DNA from 2 places in the Xanthobacter cornucopiae genome. Region 1 is predicted to be linked to the other one. Evidence: predicted binding sites of a transcription regulator. Region 1 holds the regulator's gene; the other holds the start of a gene.
What was found. Region 1 encodes PhoB, which activates phosphate uptake and scavenging genes when phosphate is short. Its sites were predicted from a motif close to TGTCATNNANCTGTCAT; they were not measured.

Region 1 (10,596 bases):
TTGATGGCGCACTCCAGCGCTTCCGCACCGGAATTGGTGAAGAACATGGTATCCGCGAAGGTGACTGCGGACAGGCGCGCGGCCAGGGCCTCGCCACCGGGAATACGGAACAGGTTCGAGGTGTGCCAGAGCTTCTGCGCCTGAGCGCTCAGGGCCTCCACCAGATAGGGGTGGGCGTGGCCGAGCACGTTCACCGCGATGCCGGCGGTGAAATCCAGGAAACGTCGCCCGTCCGTCGTGACGAGCCAGCAGCCCTCTCCCCGCTCGAACTCGAGGTCGATGCGCGCATAGGTCGGCAGAACGGCGGTGATCACGTGATCCTCCTGAAAACGCGTCCGCCCGGCGACGAACCACCGGGCGCGAACGACGCCTCCACTCCTGGTTGCGAGCCAAGGTCTCGTGGGAAAAGAGACTTCCCCCGCGCGATCGGCCCTTGGGGCGCCCCGCGTCGTGCGGGACAACCGGACACCTCGACCCAGGGACCGTCAAGATCCCTGAACAGGGGTCCGGGCAGGCGAGAATTAAAAAGGGCCGCCCCAGCGGGGGGAGCGGCCCGACGAAGATCATACTAATGATCGCGCGCGCGAGGTCAACCGATCAGAGCACCACGCCGGAAGCTCCCGCGCGAAATGGTGCAGACGGGCAACGATCTGGGGAAAACGACCGGCGAATGTTAACCGACTCTGTCGCGCCGAAAGCCCATATTGTAGCGTAGCCTCCATCGCCTACGATATCTCGTGCGATCAAGCTTCCTGGGACCTATGGGTTGTTAACCTTCCCCATGCGCGGCGCATGAGGGCTCGGGAAGGGAGTCCGGGACATCTGCGGCAGCATGGCGGTGCTGCCGGTGAGGTGTCGACGCGGCGCCGCATTGAGCCGGCGCCGGCAAGATGCGGCAAATTGGAGAAGAGCGATGAGCTGGAATGACGAGCGCGTCGAACTCTTGAAGAAGCTCTGGAGCGAAGGCCTCTCCGCGAGCCAGATTGCGAATGAACTTGGAGACATCACCCGCAACGCGGTGATCGGCAAGGTGCATCGGCTCGGCCTGTCGGGCCGGGCCAAGACGGCAACCGCGCCGACCCGCCCCCAGCAGCAGACGCGGCCCGGCGGACGTCCCGAGGCGCCCCGCGACCCGTCGCGTCCGCAGCGCCCGGCCACGCAGGGCAACACTGCGCTCGCGGCGGAATTCGACGACCTGCCGGAGGAGGCTCCCGCTCCGGCTCCGGTTCCGCAGGTGAGCGGCAATGTGGTGCCGATGGCGCAGCGTTGCACCATCATGAACCTGACCGAAAGCACCTGCCGCTGGCCCCTGGGCGAGCCCGGGACGGAGAGCTTTTACTTCTGCGGCGCGAAAAGCAATCCGGGCATGCCCTATTGCACCCAGCACGCCCGCATTGCCTACCAGCCGGTCCAGGACCGGCGGCGCGACCGGCGCCTCGCCTATCTTTGAGACCCGTCGGCTTCGGAGCGACGCAGCTGCGGCCGCGTCGCTCTGAAGGGCGGGAGGCATACCAAGACGGCCGCAGGCGACATCGCCCGCGGCCGTTTTCGTCTAGACCCTCACCGAATGGCAAAGACACCGCGCCGTCGGGGGGCCATCGCATCCGCCGGCCCGCCTCCTCGCCCAGGGCACGGAACACTCGGCGGTCCCGTCGACGGCCGCGCCCGGACGGCCGCGCCATCAATGGGCGCGTGCGAACATCTCGTTGAACGAGTAGCCCGCCCCCCGCACGGTGCGGATCGGGTCCGACTGGCGACCACGGTTGATGGCCTTGCGCAGGCGGCCGACGTGCACGTCCACCGTGCGCTCGTCGATATAGACGTCCTGGCCCCACACCCCATCCAGCAGTTGCTCCCGCGAGAACACCCGGCCGGGGCTCTGCATCAGGAATTCCAGCAAGCGGAACTCGGTCGGACCGAGATGCACCTCGCGCCCGGCCCGGTGCACCCGATGGGTCTCCCGGTCCAGCTCGATGTCGCCGGCCCGCAACAGGGTCGCCACGTGCTCGGGCTTGGCCCGCCGCAACAGGGCCCGCACCCGCGCCACCAGCTCCGGCACAGAGAACGGCTTGACCACATAATCGTCGGCGCCGGTCGCCAGACCGCGCACCCGCTCGGTCTCCTCTCCGCGTGCCGTCAGCATGATGACGGGGAGGCGCTCGGTCTCCGGCCGGGTCCGCAGGCGCCGGCACAATTCGATGCCCGACAGGCCCGGCAGCATCCAGTCGAGGATGACCAGATCCGGCACGCTCTCCCGCAGTCGCGTCTCGGCATCGTCGCCGCGCCCGACATTCTCGACCGCATAGCCCTCCGACTCCAGGTTGTACCGAAGCAGGAGGGTCAGAGGCTCCTCGTCCTCGACGATCAGAATGCGCGCCGGCACAGAACTTCACCCATGTCCCACACCCCTATCGTCGAGCCGCCGGATCGGCGGTGGCCGCTCCAGCGGCCCCGTGTCAGCCCTGTACCGTGCGGCCGGGGAAGGCCACGGTGGTATCGCTCGATGCATCGGCCTTCGGCCGGCTTTCGGGCAGCACCTGTCCGGTGACCATGTAGTATACGACCTCGGCGATGTTTGTCGCATGATCCCCCATGCGCTCGATATTCTTGGCGCAGAACAGGAGATGCGTGCACACCGAGATGTTGCGCGGATCTTCCATCATATAGGTCAGAAGCTCGCGGAACAGCGAAGTGTACATGGTGTCGATGGCGTCGTCGCGGCCCCACACGTCCAGCGCCTTGGCCTCGTTGCGGCCGGCATAGGCGTCGAGTACCTCCTTGAGCTGCTCCAGCACGAGTTCCGACATGTGCTCCACGCCGCGCACCAGCTGCTGCGGATGGTACTCGCCCTCGATGGCGATGACGCGCTTGCCGACGTTCTTGGCCAGGTCACCGATGCGCTCGATGTCGTTGGCGATGCGGATCGCGGCCACGATCTCGCGCAGGTCGGAGGCCACCGGCTGGCGCTTGGCGATGACCAGCACCGCCTTGTCCTCGATGTCCCGCTGCACCTGGTCGACAACGGCGTCGAGACCCACCACCTTCTGGGCCAGCACCGCGTCGCGCTTGATGAGGGCGGTGACGCTGTCCGCCACCAGGCGCTCGGCCTGGCCTCCCATCTCCACGACCTTGCGGCCGATTTCCTTGAGCTCGACGTCGAACGACGTCACGGTATGGTCGGGCATCTGAAGCATTCCTCTCCCCTCAGCCGAAGCGGCCGGTGATGTAATCGCGGGTCTTGATTTCCTTCGGATTGGTGAAGATCACGTCCGAAGGCGCCACTTCGATCAGTTCGCCGAGATAGAAGAAGGCGGTATTGTCGGCGCAGCGCGCCGCCTGCTGCATGTTATGGGTGACGATGACGATGGTGAAGTCGCGCTTCAGCTCGTCGATGAGGTCCTCGATCTTCGAGGTGGAGATGGGATCCAGCGCCGAGGTCGGCTCGTCGAGCAGGATCACTTCGGGCTTCACCGCGATGGTGCGAGCGATGCACAGGCGCTGCTGCTGGCCGCCGGACATGCCCAGCGCCGACGTGTGCAGGCGATCCTTGGTTTCGTCCCAGATGGCCGCCTTGCGCAGGCACCATTCGACGCGCTCGTCCATCTGCGCCTTGTTCAGCCGCTCGTGCAGCTTCACGCCGAAGGCGATGTTGTCATAGATGGACATGGGGAAGGGCGTCGGCTTCTGGAACACCATGCCGATGCGGGTGCGCACCACGGTGGAGTCCAGCTCCTTGCCGATGATGTTCACGCCATCGAACAGCACCTGCCCCTCGGCGCGCTGGCCGGGATAGAGGTCGTACATGCGGTTGAACACGCGCAGCAGCGTGGACTTGCCGCAGCCCGACGGGCCGATCATGGCGGTCACGCGCTTCTCGGGAATATCGAAATTGATGTTCTTCAGCGCATGGCCCTGGCCATAGTAGAATTGCAGGTTCTCCACCTTGAGCTTGACCGGCGCCGGCGGCGTGTCCGGCCGGGCCGCGACCGAAGTGGCGATGCTGAGGGTGGGATCGACCGCAGACGTCATCTGAGCCTCACTTGAAATTGGATGTCCCGGAGCCAGCCGGGCTGGAGATGTTCTGTGACCCGGCGCCAAGGGCGCCGGGCGGCATCGGCGGCGCGCCCAGGTCAGTGGCCGCGCGACAGCACCAGGCGCGAGGCCACGTTGAGCACCAGCACGCCCACCGTGATCAGCAGCGCGCCGGCCCAGGCCAGGGCCACCCAGTCATCGAACGGGCTGCCGGCATACTGGTAGATCGCCACCGGCAGGCTGGCCATGGGCTTGCTGAGATCCAGCGACATGGAGTTGTTGCCGAGCGAGGTGAACAGCAACGGCGCCGTTTCGCCCGCCGCACGGGCGATGGCGAGCAGCAGGCCGGTGACGATGCCGGCCCGCGCCGCCCGCCAGGTGATGAACATCACCACCTTCCACTGGGGCGCGCCGAGGGCGAAGGCGGCCTCGCGCAGGCCCACCGGCACCAGGTTCAGCATGTCCTCGGTGGTGCGCACCACCACCGGGATCACCAGGATGGCGAGCGCCAGCGCGCCGGCCCAGCCGGAGAAGCCGCCCAGCGGCACCACCAGCAGGGTATAGATGAACAGGCCGACCAGGATCGAGGGGGCCGACAGCAGGATGTCGTTCACGAACCGGGTGGCGGAGGCAATCCGCGTGCCGCGGCCGTTCTCTGCCAGGAAGGTCCCGGCGAAGATGCCGATGGGCGCGCCAATGGCCACCGCGATGCCGACCTGGATCAGCGAGCCGATGATGGCGTTGGCGAGACCGCCACTCTGCCCGGGAGGGGCGGTGACATTGGTGAACACCGTGAGGCTGAGCGCCGGCAGGCCGCGGGCGAGCAGGGTCCACAGGATCCAGGCGAGCAGGAACAGAGCGAAGACCGCGAAGCCCGTGGACAGGGCCTTGACCAGATTGTCCTTGGCGCGGCGGGCGGCGAGCGAAGCCATTGTGGTCCCCCCGGCTCAGTCCATCCGCGAGCGCACGAGCGCCCGGGACAGAGCCAGCACGATGAACGAGATGACGAACAGGATGAAGCCGAGCTGCAGCAGCGAGGTGAGCTTCAGCGAGCCGAGCGGCGCCTCAGGAAATTCGTTGGCGATGGTGGAGGCGATGGTGGCGCCGGGCGCGAACAGGGAGGCCGACAGGCGCGTGGCATTGCCGATCACGAAGGTGACCGCCATGGTTTCACCCAGGGCGCGGCCGAGACCAAGCATGATGGCGCCCACCATGGCCGTGCGGCCGTAGGGCACCGACACGTTCTTGTACACCTCGTAGGTGGTGGCGCCGACGCCGTAGGCGGATTCCTTCAGCATGGCGGGAACCGATTCCAGCGTCTCCACGAACATGGCCGTGATGAAGGGCAGGATCATCACCGCCAGGATGAGGCCGGCGGTGAGCATGCCGGAGCCCAGCGGCGGCCCCTGGAACAGGAGGCCGAGCACCGGCAGCTGGCCCAGGGTGTCGATCAACGGAGGCTGCACATAGGCCGCCATCAGCGGCACGATCACGAAGAAGCCCCACATGCCGTAGATGATGGAAGGCACCGCGGCGAGCAGCTGCACCGCCACGCCGACCGGCCGCTTGAGCTGCTGGGGCGCGATCTCGGTCAGGAAAAAGGCGATGCCGAACGACAGGGGCAGCGCCACCACGACGGCGATCACGGCGCTGAACAGCGTGCCGTAGATCATCACCAGGGCGCCGTAATTCTCGGTCACCGGGTTCCAGCTGGCGGTCCAGATGAAGTCGATACCGAAGTGCTGAAGCGCCGGCAGGCCGCCGGAGAACAGCTCGGCGATGATGAGGCCAAGCAGGATCAGGACGAAGATGCCGCTCGCCCACAGCAGGGCGACGAAGACCGGATCGGAGATCCTGCCCGTGCCCTTCGCCTTGCTGATGGGCTCGACCGGAGCCGTCCCCATACCGTCCATCGTCGCGTCCATCTGATGCCCATCCCCGCGCACCCCGGCGCGCCCTGAGTTGCAACCACACAGCTGCGCCCCCGAATGCCGGGCCGCATGACATTTTCCGTGCCGGTCCGCGCCCGGCCGCGCCCGCAGGCGACCCGCCGGAACCTGCCGCGCCGGACCGGAGCCCGGCGGCGGATGGCGACACGGCGGACCAGCACGACCGCGCCCCGTCGCCTGTCCCTGCCCGCGCCTGGCGCGGACAGGGATAACCTTCGTCAGAACACGCGGATCAGCGCACCGGCTTGCCTTCGGGGGTCAGGATTTCCTTGCGGAAGGCTTCCTCGACCCGCTTCACCACCGCTTCCGGCAGCGGGATGTAATGCAGCTTCTCAGCGATCTCACGGCCTTCCTTGCCGTAGGCCCAGGAGAAGAACTCCATGGTCACGCGCGAGGTCTCGACGTTCTTGGGGTCCTTGGGCAGCAGCACGTAAGTGGGGCTGACGATCGGCCAGGCAGCCTCGGCCGGAGCGTCGATCATGGACGCGGCGAAGTCCTTCGCATTGTCCCAGTCGGCGGCGGCGGCGGCGGCCTCGAACGCCTTGGTCTCCGGCGACACGAACTTGCCAGCCTTGTTCTGGAGCTGGGTGACCACCAGGTTGTTCGCGGCGGCGTAGATGAACTCCACGTAGCCCACGCCACCCTTGGTGTTCTTCACGTTGCCGGTGACGCCCTCATTGCCCTTGGCGCCAGCGCCGACCGGCCACTGCACCGAGGTGGCCGAGCCGACCTTGGACTTCCACTCGGGGCTCACGGCCGAGAGGTAGGAGGTGAAGATGGCGGTGGTGCCCGAGGAATCCGAGCGATACACCGGAACGATGGCCTGCGACGGCAGCTTCACGCCGGGATTGAGATCGGCGATGACCTTGTCGTCCCACTTGGTGATCTTGCCGAGATAGATGTCGGCCAGCACCGCGCCGGTCAGCTTGAGCTGGTTGGTGGCGATGCCGTCGAGGTTGACGGTGGCGACCACCGAGCCGATCACGGTGGGGAATTGCAGCAGCTTGCTGGCGGCGAGCTTCTCGCCCGGCACGGTGGCGTCGGAGGCGCCGAAGTCCACGGTGCGGTTGATGATCTGGTTCTGACCGCCGCCCGAGCCGATGGACTGGTAGTTCAGCGCGTTGCCGGTCTTCTCCTTGAACTTCGCGCCCCAGGATTGGTAGACGGGCGCCGGGAAGGAGGCGCCAGCGCCGGTAAAATCGACGGCCTGAGCGCTGCCGGCGAACATCATGCCGGCCACGGCGAAAGCGCCGAGAGCAGTGGTGAGCTTCACGATTTCTCTCCTTACCAATGTCATTGCTGCCCGACGACCCCGGCGATCCATTCGCACCCGCGATCCCCATCCGCCGCGGACAGCGGATGTTCATGCGCGGCGCGCTTGCGACCCCGGCCGTGACGCAACACTGGGCTACGGACTTCTAGTCCGTTCGCGCCAAGGTTCTATGACCACGACATGACGCGCCTATGACAATACAGGCCCTTGTTTTTTCGTCATTATTTTTTCTGATCCGGCGAAAGATCCAGCCGCACCGTAAAAGTCGCGCCAGCGCCGAGGGTGCTGTCGATCGACAGCCGGCCGCGATGGCGGGCCACGATATGCTTCACGATGGCCAGCCCGAGCCCGGTTCCGCCCTGGTCGCGGCTGGCCGCCACGTCCACCCGATAGAAGCGCTCGGTGAGGCGCGGCAGGTGCTCGGGGGCGATCCCGGGGCCGAAATCCCGCACCGACACCACCGCCACCGGGCCCCGCGGGCCGGGCTCCTCGCCCAGCGTCACCTGCACCGCCCCGCCGCCGGCGCCGTACTTCAAGGCATTCTCCACCAGGTTCTCGAACAGGCGGATGAGCTCGTCGCGATCGCCGCGCACCGGCAGCCGCGCGGCCTCGCGCCTGACCTCCAGCGCCACCCCCCGGTCGGCGGCCAGCGGCGAGAGGGTGTCGCAGACATGGGTGACGATCCCCGACAGCTCCAGGGTGGTCTCCGGCTGCACGTGGGCGTTCAGCTCGATGCGCGACAGAGAGAGCAGATCGTCGATCAGCCGCGACATGCGCCGCGCCTGGGCCACCATGATGGCGAGGAACCGGTCGCGCGCGGCGGCGTCGTTCCGGGCCGGCCCCTGCAGGGTTTCGATGAAGCCCGACAGGGAGGCCAGCGGCGTGCGCAGCTCATGGCTGGCATTGGCGACGAAATCGGCCCGCATCTGCTCCACCCGGCGTTGCTGGGTCAGATCGCGGAAGGTCAGCAGCACCGCGTCCGGCGCCGTCGCCGGCCGGCGCGCCGCGCCCGCATCCAGATGCAGCGGCACCACATGGGCCTCGAGCCAGCGATCGAGGGGCACGCGCTCGGCGAACTCCACCCGGCGCGACAGCCCGTCGGTGGCGGCGGCCCGCACCGCGTCCAGCACCTCCGGAACCCGCACCAGGAACGACAGCGGATCGCCGACCCGCGCCGGGCCGATGGCCAGGGCCACCCGGGCATTGGCGGTCACGATCTCCCCCTCGGGGGTCAGCAGCAGAGCCGGCTCCGGCAGCGCGCGGACCACCGCCTCGACCTTGGCGTCGCCACGGGCCGGCGGCGCGGGCGGCGGCGTCTCCACGATCGGCGCCGGCTCGGCAACCGGCGACGGCCATGCCGCGGCAAGCGCCAGCAGTCCGCCTAAGACCAGGCCCAGCAGCGGATCGAGCCATTGAAAGCCGACCCCGACCGCCCCCAGCACGAGCGCCGCCAGCACCAACAACCGGCGGGGCCGGTCGCCCCCCAGGGCACCGCCCCCGGGGGGTGCGCGCCTTTCCTGCAAGCTCCGGTCCTGCGCGTTCATGGCCCCTCCCTGCCGCCCCTCGGCGCGCGAGGCGCCCGCGCCACGCCCGGCACCTCGCCCCGCGATGGCCGGCGAGGGAGACGCGGCCTGTCCGGGTCGGCGGCGAATCATCGCCCCGCCCAGGTCGGAACGGCCATGTTCGCCGGGCAGCGCGAAGGCATTACGACACTTCGCCCGTCCGGGCGAGCCCGCGCCGCCACGTGCCCGATGCGATAGCGTGACGTAATGTGAACGAACACGCGCCCGATGTTACCGGACGACAGGAGCGCGTCTGCTATGACACGTCCGGAAAGGGAGGTCCTCATGGCGGCGATGCGAGTATTTCGGGCAGCGGGCGGCACCACCCTCGCGGGAATGGGTCTCGGGCTGTGTCTCGGGCTGGGCTCCGCCGTGGCCGACCCGCTGCCCCTGCCCACCGCCGATTTCAGCCTCAAGGCCAGCCTGCCGCGCGGCGCCACCATGGACCTCTCCCACAGCCAGGGACGGATGCGGGTGGAGGTGAGCAAGCCGGAAGTGCCCGGCAGCGTGGTCGGCATCATCGACCTCAAGGCCCGCCGCATGGTGATGCTGGCGCCCAATTTGCCGAAGATGGCGGTGGAGATCGAGCTGCCGCCCGAATATGTGGCCGGCGCCCTCACCGGCACCGGCACCAAGGGCGGCAGCTCGCAGGTGGCGGGAGAACCGTGCGACATCTGGCAGGTGGACCCGCCGCTCGACCGCAAGATCGGCCCGACCCAGGCCTGCATCACGCCCGACGGCATCGCCTTGCGCACCGAGGCCGATATTCAGGGGACCCGGCGCATCCTGTATGAGGTCACGAACCTTACGCGTGGCCCGCAGGACCCCCGGCAATTCGAGCTGCCGCCGGGGGTGAAGGTGATGAAGGTGCCCCAGGGCAAGCTCGGCGGCATGCTGGGACTTCCCGGCGCCGCGAAGCCCTGACGCCGGAGCCGGAGAGACCAAGCCCCGGAATTCGAGACCGCATCCAGGGGCGCGAGCTAAACAGCTAAGGCCTGCACGACCCCGCTTCGGAGGCCGGCGCTCCCTCCGCGCGGCATGTGGCCGGCCCGGAGGGCGCCGGATATGGAACATCGGCCTCCCCCGGCCACGCCTCGTCCACGCCTGCGGTCGTGACCCGGACGACCCTCAGCGGGACGCGCGACGCGCGAGGTCGGCCGCCTTGTCGGCGGTGAGCGCGGGAGCCGCCTCCACCGCCGCCTCGCCGGATGCCGTCGGGACCTGCGACGCCTTTCGCCCCCCGAAGCTGAAGGTGCCGAGCCGGATCTCCCTGAACCCCAGCAGGGTCAGCGCGAGGGCGAACGGCACGATGTAATAGAACAGGCGGAAGATCAGCAGCGCGCCGACCATCTCGTTCACATCGAACTGGGGCAGCGCCAGCAGCAAGGCGGCATCGAACACGCCGAGCCCACCCGGGGTGTGGCTGGCGAAGCCGAGCAGGGTGGCGGTGACGAACACCACCGCCAGCGACACCGGGTCGATGTAGGGCTGCGCCGGCATCAGCATGTACATGGCCGCCGCGCACAGGCTGAGGTCGAGGATACCGATGCCCATCTGCACCAGGGTCGAGCGGCCGGCCGGCAGCGTGACGAACCAGGACGAGCGCCCGATGTTGCGCGGCGCCAGCGACACCCAGACCACATAGGCGGCGAGCAGGACCAGTGCGGCGATGCCAATCAGCCGGTTCACCATCGGCGGCAGCCGGTCCACCGCCGTTGCCGCCTCCGGATGGATGGTGATGCCGAGCCCCAGCACCGACAGGTTGCCGAGCCAGAAGGTG
Region 2 (10,596 bases), 690 kb from region 1:
CCGGCGACGGGATCGAGGACACGGCCTTCAACCCGGCGGGGACGCCGGATGCCGCCGAAGCCAATGGACAGCCCTCGCTCCAGGCGGAAAAAGAGCGCCTGGAAGCGGAGATCGCCGGGCTGAAGGACAAGTACCTGCGCGCCTTCGCCGAGGCGGAGAACGTGCGCCGCCGCGCCGACAAGGAGATCGCCGACGCCAAGGTCTATGGCATCGCCTCCTTCGCCCGCGACATCCTGACCGTGGCCGACGATCTCTCCCGCGCCCTGGTGGCGGTGGACGACGAGACCAAGGACAAGGCGGAAGGTCCGGTGAAGGCGCTGCTGGAAGGCATCGAGATCACCGAGCGCGGCCTCGGCCAGGCGCTGGAAAAGCACAAGATCCGCCGCATCGAGCCGCGCGGCGAGAAGTTCGACCCCAACCTGCATCAGGCCATGTTCGAGGTGCCGGACCCCTCGGTGCCGGCCGGCACGGTGGTGCAGGTGGTGCAGGCCGGCTACGTCATCGGCGAGCGGGTGCTGCGCCCGGCCCTGGTGGGCGTGGCCCGCGGCGGCCCGAAGGCCGAGGCCCCGGTCGAGGCCAAGCCCCAGGACGAGGCCTGACGACACCCCGACGGGCAGGATCGGCGCCCGGCGCGAACCCTGGCAGGGCTCGCGCCGGAGGGCGACGGGCGCCGCCGGAGGCCCTCGCCCGCGCAGTGGCCCTCCGGGCCTTCGCGGGGCGATATGATGGAACCCGACAAGGCCCCGCTCATGCGGCCGTGCACGGGATGGAACGGGTGTGAGCTCCGGGACGGTTCAAGCCCGGTCCCGGGCCGCCGCGAGGGTGCCGAAACCCGCGAACCGCGCCGGCTCAGACGTGCGCGCCGGATGGTCCAGCACTTTGGCAAGGGCGGCGGCGACGATGGAGCCCGTAAATGGCTTCGACACCCGCGGCCGGTCGGCGAACTCGCGCGGCATGCGCTCGCGACCGGTGAAGGCGGAGCAGAAAACGAAGGGCACGGCCCGCGCCGCCAGCACCGCGGCGGCGGGAAACACGGTTTCTCCACCCAGGGCGACATCGAGCAGCGCCGCGTCCAGCTCTTCCCGGCGGGCCGCCGCCATGGCCGCCGACAGGCTGGCCACCGGCCCCACCACCTCGCATCCCAGCGCCCGCAGATCGCCGCCCAGCCCCAGGGCCACCAGGAACTCGTCTTCGACGACAAGCACCCGCAATCCTGAAAGATCCATCGCCCCATGCCTTTTGCCGGCCCTCCGGCGGCGCGGGCGCATCCGGGGGCATCTCATCGACCTTGGACGGTATCCGCCGACGAAGATCATTCGTCAGCGGGCTGTGGACCGGCTTCGGCCGTTTTCCCGATGAACGGGCGGCGATGGCGAAAGTTCCCTCCACCTTTAGGCGAAGGATGCCGCCCGGCACGACATGGCGCGCCGGCGCGGCGGAGGCGGATGCGGCGGGAGGGCGACCTCCTCAGTCCTTGGCGCGCTCCACATAGGAGGCGTCGGCGGTCATGATGACCACGCGGGTGCCGGCGGCAATGTGCGGCGGCACCATGGTGCGCACGCCATTGGAGAGCCTGGCCGGCTTGTAGGACGAGGAGGCGGTCTGCCCCTTCACGGTCGGCTCGGTGTCCACGATCTCCAGCGTCACCCGCGCCGGCAGCTCGATGGCGATGGGGTTGCCGTTATGGGTGGAGAGCATGCATTCCATGCCTTCCTGCAGATAGACCGCCAGGTCGCCCATCACGTCCTTGGGGACCGTGACCTGCTCGAAATTCTCGGGATTCATGAAGGTGTAGCCCTCCGAATCCTCATACAGGAAGGTATGGGGGCGATCTTCCACGAAGGCGCGCTCCACCTGCTCGGTGGTGCGATAACGCTCCGAGATCTTCACGCCATCGGAAATCCGGCGCATGTCGAGCTGCGTGACCGGCGTGCCCTTGCCGGGATGGATGTTCTCGGCGGTGAGCACCACATAGAGCTTGTCGTCGATATCGACCACATTGCCTTTGCGCAGGGAGCTGGCGATGACCTTGACCACGTCGCGTCTTCCTTGAACTTCACGCGGCGGCGTGCCGCTTATCTTCGTCGGGCCGCACCATACCCATCTTCGCGCCGAGCGCCACCCTCGCGGCGGGGTTTCGGGCGCGCAAACCCATTTGCGAAGGACGTTTCTCCGTGAAATTGGTATCTGGTTCCGGCCAAAGTCCCTGGTGGGACCGCGAGGTCCATGCCGATCGGCGCCCCTTCCTCATGGCGCGGAGCCGGATCACGGCCGCCACCCGGGCCTTTTTCCTCGACCGCGACTTCGTCGAGGTGGAAACGCCGGTGCTCCAGGTGTCGCCGGGCAATGAAGCGCACCTGCACGCCTTCGCCACCGAGCTGATCGCGCCCGATGGACGCCGCGCCACGCTGCACCTGCGCACCTCGCCGGAATTCACCGCCAAGAAGCTGCTGGCCGCGGGCGAGCCGCGCCTGTTCGAGCTGGCCCGCGTGTTCCGCAATGGCGAGCGCGGCCCGGCGCACCATCCCGAATTCACCATGCTGGAGTGGTACCGGGCAGGCGTTTCCTATGCCCAGCTCATGACCGACTGCACCGAGCTGCTGCGGCTGGCCGCCCACGTCGGTGGCGTCGATGGCTTCACCTATCGCGGCAGCGTGTGCGATCCGTTCGCAGAGCCGGAACGGCTGACCCTCACGGAGGCCTTCGCGCGGCATGCCGGCATCGATCTGCCCGCGACCCTGCCCGCGCCCGGCGCCCCCGCCGATCCGGCGGCGCTGGCGGCGGCGGCGCGGGCGGCGGGCATCCGCGTGGCCGCCGACGACGGCTGGGCGGACATCTTCTCGAAAGTGCTGGTGGAGCGCGTCGAGCCCCATCTCGGCCGGGGCCGACCCACCTTCCTGTGCGACTACCCCTTGAGCGAGGCGGCACTGGCGCGGCCGAAGCCGGACGATCCCCGCTTCGCCGAGCGGTTCGAGCTGTATGCGTGCGGCCTGGAGCTGGCTAACGCCTTCGGCGAGCTGACCGATCCCGAGGAGCAGCGCCGGCGCTTCGACCATGAGATGGCGCTCAAGGAGCGCCTCTATGGCGAACGCTATCCGCTGGACGAGGACTTTCTCGCGGCGCTGGGACAGATGCCGGACGCGGCGGGCTGCGCCATGGGCTTCGACCGGCTGGTGATGCTGGCGGCGGGCGCCCGGCGAATCGAGGACGTACTGTGGGCGCCGGTGGCGATGCCCTGAGCACGACCACCGGGAAGGTTGCCGGCGCGGCCGCGCGCCGGTCAGGAAATCTCGAACAGGGTCGAGAAGCCGGAGATGTCGAACACCTCGCGGATCTGCGGCTGGAGGGAGGTGAGAGCCAGCCGCCGCTTGGCGTTGCGCATGGCCTTGCCGGCCACCAGCAGGGCCCTGAGGCCGGAGGAGGAGACATAGTCCACCCCGGCGAGATTGACGACGATGGGACCGCCGGTCACGGAGACCACTTCCATCAGGCTGGTCTCGAACGGCTTGGCATTGGGGGTGTCGAGCCGCCCGGCCACCTTCAGGTGCACCTCGCCATCAACCTGTTCACGCTCAATGTGCATGGATGTCTTTCCGCTCCGCGGACACCGTTTGGTCCCCCGGCTTATCGTCATTCGCCGCAGGGCGCAACGCCACGGCGATCCGGCGGATCAGCCAGGTGGCGCGCTCGAACAGGCTGGTGGCGAGCAGGAGGCGCCGTGCATCCTCGCCGCTCCCCAGCGAGGCGCCCACCAGGCCCCGGCGGATGCGGTTGAGCAACTCGCTGCGATCGGCGGTGAGGGCGGCGATCACCTCATAGTCGTCGGGATTGTCGGCGTCGGCCAGGGACAGCACGATCGTCCGCAGCGATTCGGACAGGTTGAAGGCGAGCTGCGGCACCGCGTCGTAGCTTTCCACCACCTCCGCGAGATCATGCAGCGTGTCCTGCAGCAGGCGGATCAGCTCCATCAGCCCCTGCTGGCCGAGGGCGATGTCGAGGCTCTCGCGTTCCATGGCGCGGCCGATGAGATCGGACAGGAACTGGTCGGTGGCGGCGGCGATGGCGGCGGCGCCGCGCCACAGGGCAAGCCGCTCGCCGGCGCCTCCGGCCTCGGCCATGTCCAGATCCGGCAGCAGCGTCGGCAGCAGCTGGATCAGCCGGCGGATCTCCCGGTCCGACAGATCGAGGGCGGTGGCGGGCGCCTCCAGCGCGCGGTCGTGGATGTAGCGGGGCCGGGAGGCCCCATCCTCCAGGGTGGGCGGACTGAAGTGGATGGCCACCGCCTCGGTCCAGCCGCGCGCCATGGCCACCGGCACCGCGCCGGCCACCTGCAGGGCCAGGAACAGCAGCGAGATGGCGACCGAGGCCTGCCCTCCACCGAGGCCGGCGAGCCCGCCCTCCGGATCGGCCCCCGCCAGCGCCACGCCCCCCCAGAGCGCCAGCATCAGCAGGCAGCCCAGGCCCTTGACCAGGATATGGACATAGCACAGCTGCCGGCCGGTGCCCTCCAGCCCGCCGGCGGCGATGAGCGTGGCGAGCCCGGAGCCGAGGTTCGCCCCCACCACCACGAAGAAGGCGGTGTCGAGCCCCATCATCCCCGACTGGAGCAGCGCCAGCACCAGGATGGTAGGCGTGGACGAGGACTGGCTGAGCGCCGCCGCCGCGAGCCCGGCAGCGAAGCCGACCAGCGGCGCCAGCCCGACATCGAGCCCCCCGGCCAGGGCCGACAGCGCCGCCGGGTCCAGAGCACGCGGCCCCTGCTTGATGAAATCGAGGCCCAGCAGGGCGAGCGCGAGGCCGAGGGCGACCCCCATCCATTCCCGGCCCGGCGGGCGGCGGTCGAGCCGGAACTGAAAGCCGAAGCCCACCAGCGCCAGGAAATACAGCACCACCAGCCGAAAATCGAAGGCGGCGACGAACACCAGCGCCGCGGTGCCCACGTTGCCGCCCGCCACCACGGCGATGGCATCCCGCGTGGTCAGCACCCCGCCCCGTACCAGATTGCCGCAGATGATGGCCACGGCATTGCTCGACTGGGTGGCCGCCCCGGCGAGGCTCCCCGACAGCAGACCCGCCACGGGCGAACGGGTGGCGCCGCGCAGCAGCCGGCGCACGCCCCGGCCGGTCGCCTGCTGGAGGTGGGAGGACAACAGCTTGAGACCGACGAACAGCAGCCCGAGGCCGGCGAGGATTTCCGCCAAGATCGTCATGGAATCATCCTGGAACTCACCATCGGCGGACGCGGGGCCCAGCATCGCCCGCGTGCGCGCGCCCCGGCGACGGCCCGCCGCGGAACGCGTGCGGGCCCGGGCGCAACGCGCGCAGGGTCTTTGAAACGGCGCTGAACTAAAGGGCGGTGCTTAGCACCCACTCATGTCAGGCATGCGACAGCGCCCAGGGACCGGGACATCGAGGCACACCGCCGCGCGCCTACGGCGCGGCCGGCGCCGCCACCAGGGTCAGCTGGTTCTCGTTGCCCTCGCGCCGATAGGCGAGGCTTTCCAGGAAATGGCGCATCAGCTGCACCCCATGGCCGCCGATCCGGGCCTCCTCGATGCTGTCCACCGCCTCGGGCTCGGCGATGGTGGTGGGATCGAAGGGGATGCCGTTGTCGATCAGACGCAGCGCCACCCGTCCCGCCGCCAGCCGGTGCGCCTCCAGGCGGATGGCGGGATCGTCGGTGGCGCTCGAGAAGCCGTAGGAGATGACGTTGGTGAGCGCCTCCTCCAGGCTCAGCTCAAGGCCGAATCGCATGGCGCCGGGCCAGCCTTCCCGCTCGGCCAGATCGGCCAGCCAGGACGTCGCCCGGGAGATGGAGGCGATGTCCGCGCCGACCCGCAGCGCAGAAATCAGGGTATCGGCTGCGGGGGGCGTGGTCATGGCCGCCGGTCAGGTCGCCGTGCCGCCGGTCGCGATCGTGCCCACCTCGGCCAGCGCCGCCTCGCGCGAGGGCACCAGGGCGATGAGCTGGTCGACGCCGGTCGAGCGCAGCACGCGCTCCACCTGCGGGTCGCAGCCGCACAGCAGCATGCTGCCGTTTCGCCGGCTGAGCGCCTTGGCATTGGCCAACAGCAGGCGGATGCCGATCGAGGCGACGAACGGTGTGTCCGACAGGTCCACCACCACCACGCGCGCCTTGCTCGCCTGCGCGCCGAACTCGCCTTCCACCTGCGCAGCTCCGGCGATGTCGAGCCTGCCGCTCAGGCAGACGAGCAGGACGTCCGGCGCCAACGATGAGGTCTCGATCTTCATGTCCGCGGTTCTCTCGAACTTGGGGCCACCCAGGTTGGACCACCCGGATTTGAGCCACCGCGCATCAACCGGCGCGGCGGTGTGGCTTCCCGCTTACCCCGCGCGGCGCAATCTAGAGCATTTCGCCGCGCCGAAGAACCGCAAAAAGCGCTAGGGCGTTGCCCCGGCGCGTTTTCCCGGCCGAAAGGTCAGGAGCCCTGCCGCGTTGACCGCCCCGCGCGGGGCCACCTTCAGGCACCGGGCGGGCGCGGGCGCGCGAACAGGACGCCAGGCTCGCCGCCCGGCAGGACCGCGCGCGCATAGCCCCGCCAGCCATCGGCGAACAGCGTCTGCTGGCGGGGAAAGTCGCGCGGATCGACCACCACGGCCGTGTCGGGGTCGTGGTCGGCGGCGGCGCGCACCATCACATAGCGCGCATAGCCGCCGAAGAAGCGCTCGATGCCGACGATGGGAAAGCCCCCCGACAGGAGGTTCGACCAGCTCGGCGCATTGACCGGCGCGGCGGTGGAGAACAGCACCATGTGCGGCGGCGCCGCGGCCACCCGTTCGGCGATGACCCGCCGCTGCAACCCGAGGCCTCTGTAGTCGGGATGCACCGAGGCCCCGGCCAGGCGCCCCACCGCGGTTTCCACAGGCAGCTTCAGCAGGCGGTGCGGACCGTCCGCGGGCGTGTGGTCGTGCTGCAGGATGCCATAGGCCACGAGGCGCTCCCCCTCCAGCAGCCCAACGACGCGGCCGCGCCCCGACAGGATGCCTTCGAAATAAGCGCGGCTCTCCGGCTTCACGATCTCCGGCCGCGCCACCGGGCCGACGGCGAGGCGGTGCAGATGCTCGACCGCGTCGAGATGCTCCGGGCCGAGGTCGCGGGCGCGGAGCGAAACGGCCGGGCTGGCGGCGCTGAGGGCCATGGTCACGTGATCACTTCCGCATAGTTGAGCATCGCGATGGGCGGGTAGATGCCAAGCTGCTTGGCCACGCCCATGTTGATGATGAGGGCGAAGCGGCGCAGCGTCTCAATGGGAATGTTCCGCGGCGGCACATGCTCCGTCAGGATCTCGGCCGCCTTGGAGGCGGCGAGCTGGCCGACCGAGTAGTAGCGGCTGACAAGCCCCACCAGGCCGACGCCCTCGCGCAGGAAGAACTCGGTGGCGCCGAAGGTGGGCAGCTTCACCTTGAGCGCGGTGGGCCCGACCCGGTCGAAGATGGAGGCGAGGAAAGTGTCCGCCGGCAGGTACAGCCAGTCGGCACCCTGGTCCTTCAGGCTGCGCACGAAGCCCTCCACCCCCTCGCCGGTGGCGCGGGTGCCCTGCACGGCCAGCGGCTGCGCCAGCACCTCGATGCCGCTGGCGCCGCAGAAGGCGCGCATCTCCTCGATGATGGCGACCGAGTTCTTTTCGTTGGGGGAATAGATCACCCCCACCTTCTGGAACGGCTTGTAGCTCTGCATGGCGCGCATCTGCACGTCGGTGGGCACCACGTGCACGGCGCCGGTGACATTGCGCCCGGACGAGGCCAGGGACGGCGCGATCTTCACCTGCACCGGCGCCGCCACCAGCGCGAACACCACCGGAATGTCGCGCACGAACGGCGCGTCGGGCGGGGCGTCGTAGGGGCCCACGACCGCCAGGGTGTTGGGCGTCCCGTAAGTGTAGATCAGGTCCGGCTTGAAGGTGGGCAACACCTCCTGGAGGATCGGCCGCACCCGCGCCGCGTCTCGCTCCACGTCCTTGGTGAGGAATTCGACGTTGATCTCGTTGGCGGCGAAATAGTCGCGAAAGCCGCGCTCCACGTCGGTCTCGCCGCGGAACGTCAGCATCAGGATGCGAAACGCGCGGGACGCGCCGTCGGCGCGGGAGGGCCCGGCACGACCCAGAAGGCCGGCGGCGCCGGCACCGAGGCCGAGGGAAAGAAGCGTACGGCGATCCATCACACGGGGCTCCCTTCGGAGGTGGCCGCGCGGGTGGCGCGGCGCGAGCCGGACGGCGCGGCGGCGCGGCGTCCCGATAGCGCGAAAACCACCGCGCCCGCCACAACCACGGCGCCCATCAGCGCCGTTGTAACGGAAAAACCCGCCGCCGCCAGCAGAATGCCCGCTCCCGCCGGCCCGGCGGCGTTGCCGGACCGTTCCACCAGCCGGAACAGGCCGAGCACGCCGGCGGCACTGAAGCCGGAATGGGCGGCGGTGTCCGCCACCAGCGCCGATTGCGAGGCGATGGAGAGCGCCTGCCCGAGCCCCAGCATCGCCAGCGCGAACACGATCAGCCCCACCGAGGGATAAAGCGGCACCGCCAGCGCCCCCAGCCCCGACACCAGGCCGCCGGCCACCACGAACGCCGCCCGCGCCTTCAGCCGGTCGGCAAGCGCGGCGAACACCGGCACCGCCAGCACCATCACCAGCGGATAGATCATCTGGAAGCGGCCGATGGCCGCCGCCGAATAGCCCTGGCGCTGCAGCTCCAGCGGCACCAGCAGCAGGCACAGCGCCGCGAACAGCAGCTTGGCGGGAAAGGCGCAGCCCACCAGCAGCGCCATCAGGCGCGGCGCCCGCGTCGCCCGCAGCAGGTCGCCCACCGACAGCGTGGCGTGAACCGCGCGGGGAACGCCGCGCGGCACCACCATCAGCACCACCCCCAGCGCCACCAGGGCCAGCGCCGCCGACGCGCCGAGCGCCGCCGACGGCCCCAGCCGGTCGGCGATCACGCCACCGATGGGCGGCCCGCACAGGCAGGCCACCATGATCGCCCGCACGAACACCGCCAGCGCCGCGCTGCGCCCGGCGCCGTGGGAATGATCCACCACATGCCCCTGCGCCGACACGAACACCAGGGCATAGCCCACGCCGGCCACGATCCGGGCCCCGAGGAACAGGACATAATCGTGGCTCACGGCCGAAAGGGCATAGCCCGCCGCCGCCAGCAGCGCCCCGGCCGCGAAGCCCGAGCGGCGGCCCAGCCGTTCGGACAGGCCGGCGAAGGGAATCTGGAAAGCCGCCACCACCGCCATGAAGGCGACGATGGGCAGGCTCGCCGCCGTGTCGGGGCTGAGCCCGCCGCCGGCCGGCGCCAGCGCCTGGGCGAGGCGCGGCAGAAACGGACGGGTCAGTTCCTCCGCCAGCATGAACAGGAACAGCGCGGGGCGGATGGCGCCGGCGAGCCGGCTCTCGGTGGCCACCACCTCGCCGAGGCCGGTACGCTCCGCCAGCGCGTCGAGGTGGCCGGCCAGCGCCGCGTCGCCCCGTTGCCCGGCCTCGGCGCGGGCCCGGGCGTGGCGCGCGCCAAGGCGCGCCACCTGGGTGTCCACGGGCTCCAGCAGCGGCTCGGCGCCGGTTCCGGCGCCGCTCTGGTGCAGGCTGAGGCGGCCCCGGGCCAGCGCCCGCAACCGCTGCTCCACCGCCGCCACCGCCTCGATGCCGCGCGTGCCCACCACCAGCGCCACCAGTTCCAGCGCCACCAGCAGCGCCACCACGCCGATGAAGGCCACGTCGAGCAGCACCGCCGCCACCTGCCGCCCCACCACCGACGGATCGATGGTGATGGCGATCTCGCCCACCGGCGCCCCCGCCCGCGTCACCGGCACCCGCACCACCGTCGCCGCGCCCAGCCCCTCCGCGCTGCCGGAGCGCGCGGCCTCGCCGGCGCCGGCGAGGCTGAGGCGTAACTCGGCGAACTCGGCATTGGCCGCGCGCAGCTCGTCGAAATAGGCGGCGACCCCGACCAGGTGGTCGAGCGGAATGCCGGCCGCGTCCGCCCGCTCCACCAGCGCCGCCGCGGAGCGGCCGACGCTTTCCGCCTTCACCAGGATGGCGGGAACGATGGTGTGCTCCGCCGCCCGCTGCGCGCCCCAGCCGATGAGGCCGAGGGCCGCGCACAAGATCGCCGCGATGGCGATGGTGATGCCCGCCCGCAGACCGATCATCGCCCGCCCTCCCGCCTCGCGACGGCGTCCTTCAGGCCGGCCGGCGCATCATGCCCGCCGTCGAGAAACGCATGGGCGAGATCCACGTCGGCGAGCGCCGCGCGGGCGGCGGACGGCCACCGGGACGGATCGGCCGCCCGCCGCGCGGCGCGGCGCAGCGCCACCGCCAGCAACAGCCCCACGGCCAGGGTGGCCGCGGCGGCGCCGATCAGCGACGGCCACGCGACGCGCCACAGATCGGCGCGCAGGGCGGCGCCTCCGGCGTCGAGCACCTGCGGGTCGTAACGCATGACCACCCGCGCGATGGGCTCGTCGAAATCATTGAGGGCGGTGCGCCGCACGGCGTGCGGCGACGCCGGCTCCGCGGCGGTGCCGACCCGGGCCGGGTCGCTCGAGAACAGCACCACGCCATGCTCGTCCACCAGATCG

Region 2: a site for PhoB is predicted at 5,374-5,390, ahead of V5F53_RS12860 (Na/Pi symporter). Genes of this name have one in related genera too.

What each region holds. Positions count from the first base shown of each region.
Region 1 covers NZ_CM195531.1:3,612,835-3,623,430, forward strand. The annotation lists gene V5F53_RS15960 (aspartate aminotransferase family protein) at 1-314, opposite strand, end outside; gene V5F53_RS15965 (GcrA family cell cycle regulator) at 914-1,450, shown strand; gene phoB (phosphate regulon transcriptional regulator PhoB) at 1,682-2,383, opposite strand; gene phoU (phosphate signaling complex protein PhoU) at 2,457-3,185, opposite strand; gene pstB (phosphate ABC transporter ATP-binding protein PstB) at 3,205-4,029, opposite strand; gene pstA (phosphate ABC transporter permease PstA) at 4,131-4,964, opposite strand; gene pstC (phosphate ABC transporter permease subunit PstC) at 4,980-5,957, opposite strand; gene pstS (phosphate ABC transporter substrate-binding protein PstS) at 6,214-7,254, opposite strand; gene V5F53_RS16000 (ATP-binding protein) at 7,476-8,798, opposite strand; gene V5F53_RS16005 (hypothetical protein) at 9,102-9,740, shown strand; gene V5F53_RS16010 (putative bifunctional lysylphosphatidylglycerol flippase/synthetase) at 9,945-10,596, opposite strand, start outside.
Region 2 covers NZ_CM195531.1:2,919,447-2,930,042, forward strand. The annotation lists gene grpE (nucleotide exchange factor GrpE) at 1-599, shown strand, start outside; gene V5F53_RS12840 (response regulator) at 795-1,205, opposite strand; gene efp (elongation factor P) at 1,468-2,037, opposite strand; gene epmA (EF-P lysine aminoacylase EpmA) at 2,250-3,239, shown strand; gene V5F53_RS12855 (STAS domain-containing protein) at 3,281-3,583, opposite strand; gene V5F53_RS12860 (Na/Pi symporter) at 3,573-5,210, opposite strand; gene V5F53_RS12865 (ATP-binding protein) at 5,431-5,880, opposite strand; gene V5F53_RS12870 (STAS domain-containing protein) at 5,890-6,252, opposite strand; gene V5F53_RS12875 (GNAT family protein) at 6,483-7,166, opposite strand; gene V5F53_RS12880 (ABC transporter substrate-binding protein) at 7,163-8,179, opposite strand; gene V5F53_RS12885 (MFS transporter) at 8,179-10,167, opposite strand; gene V5F53_RS12890 (hypothetical protein) at 10,164-10,596, opposite strand, start outside.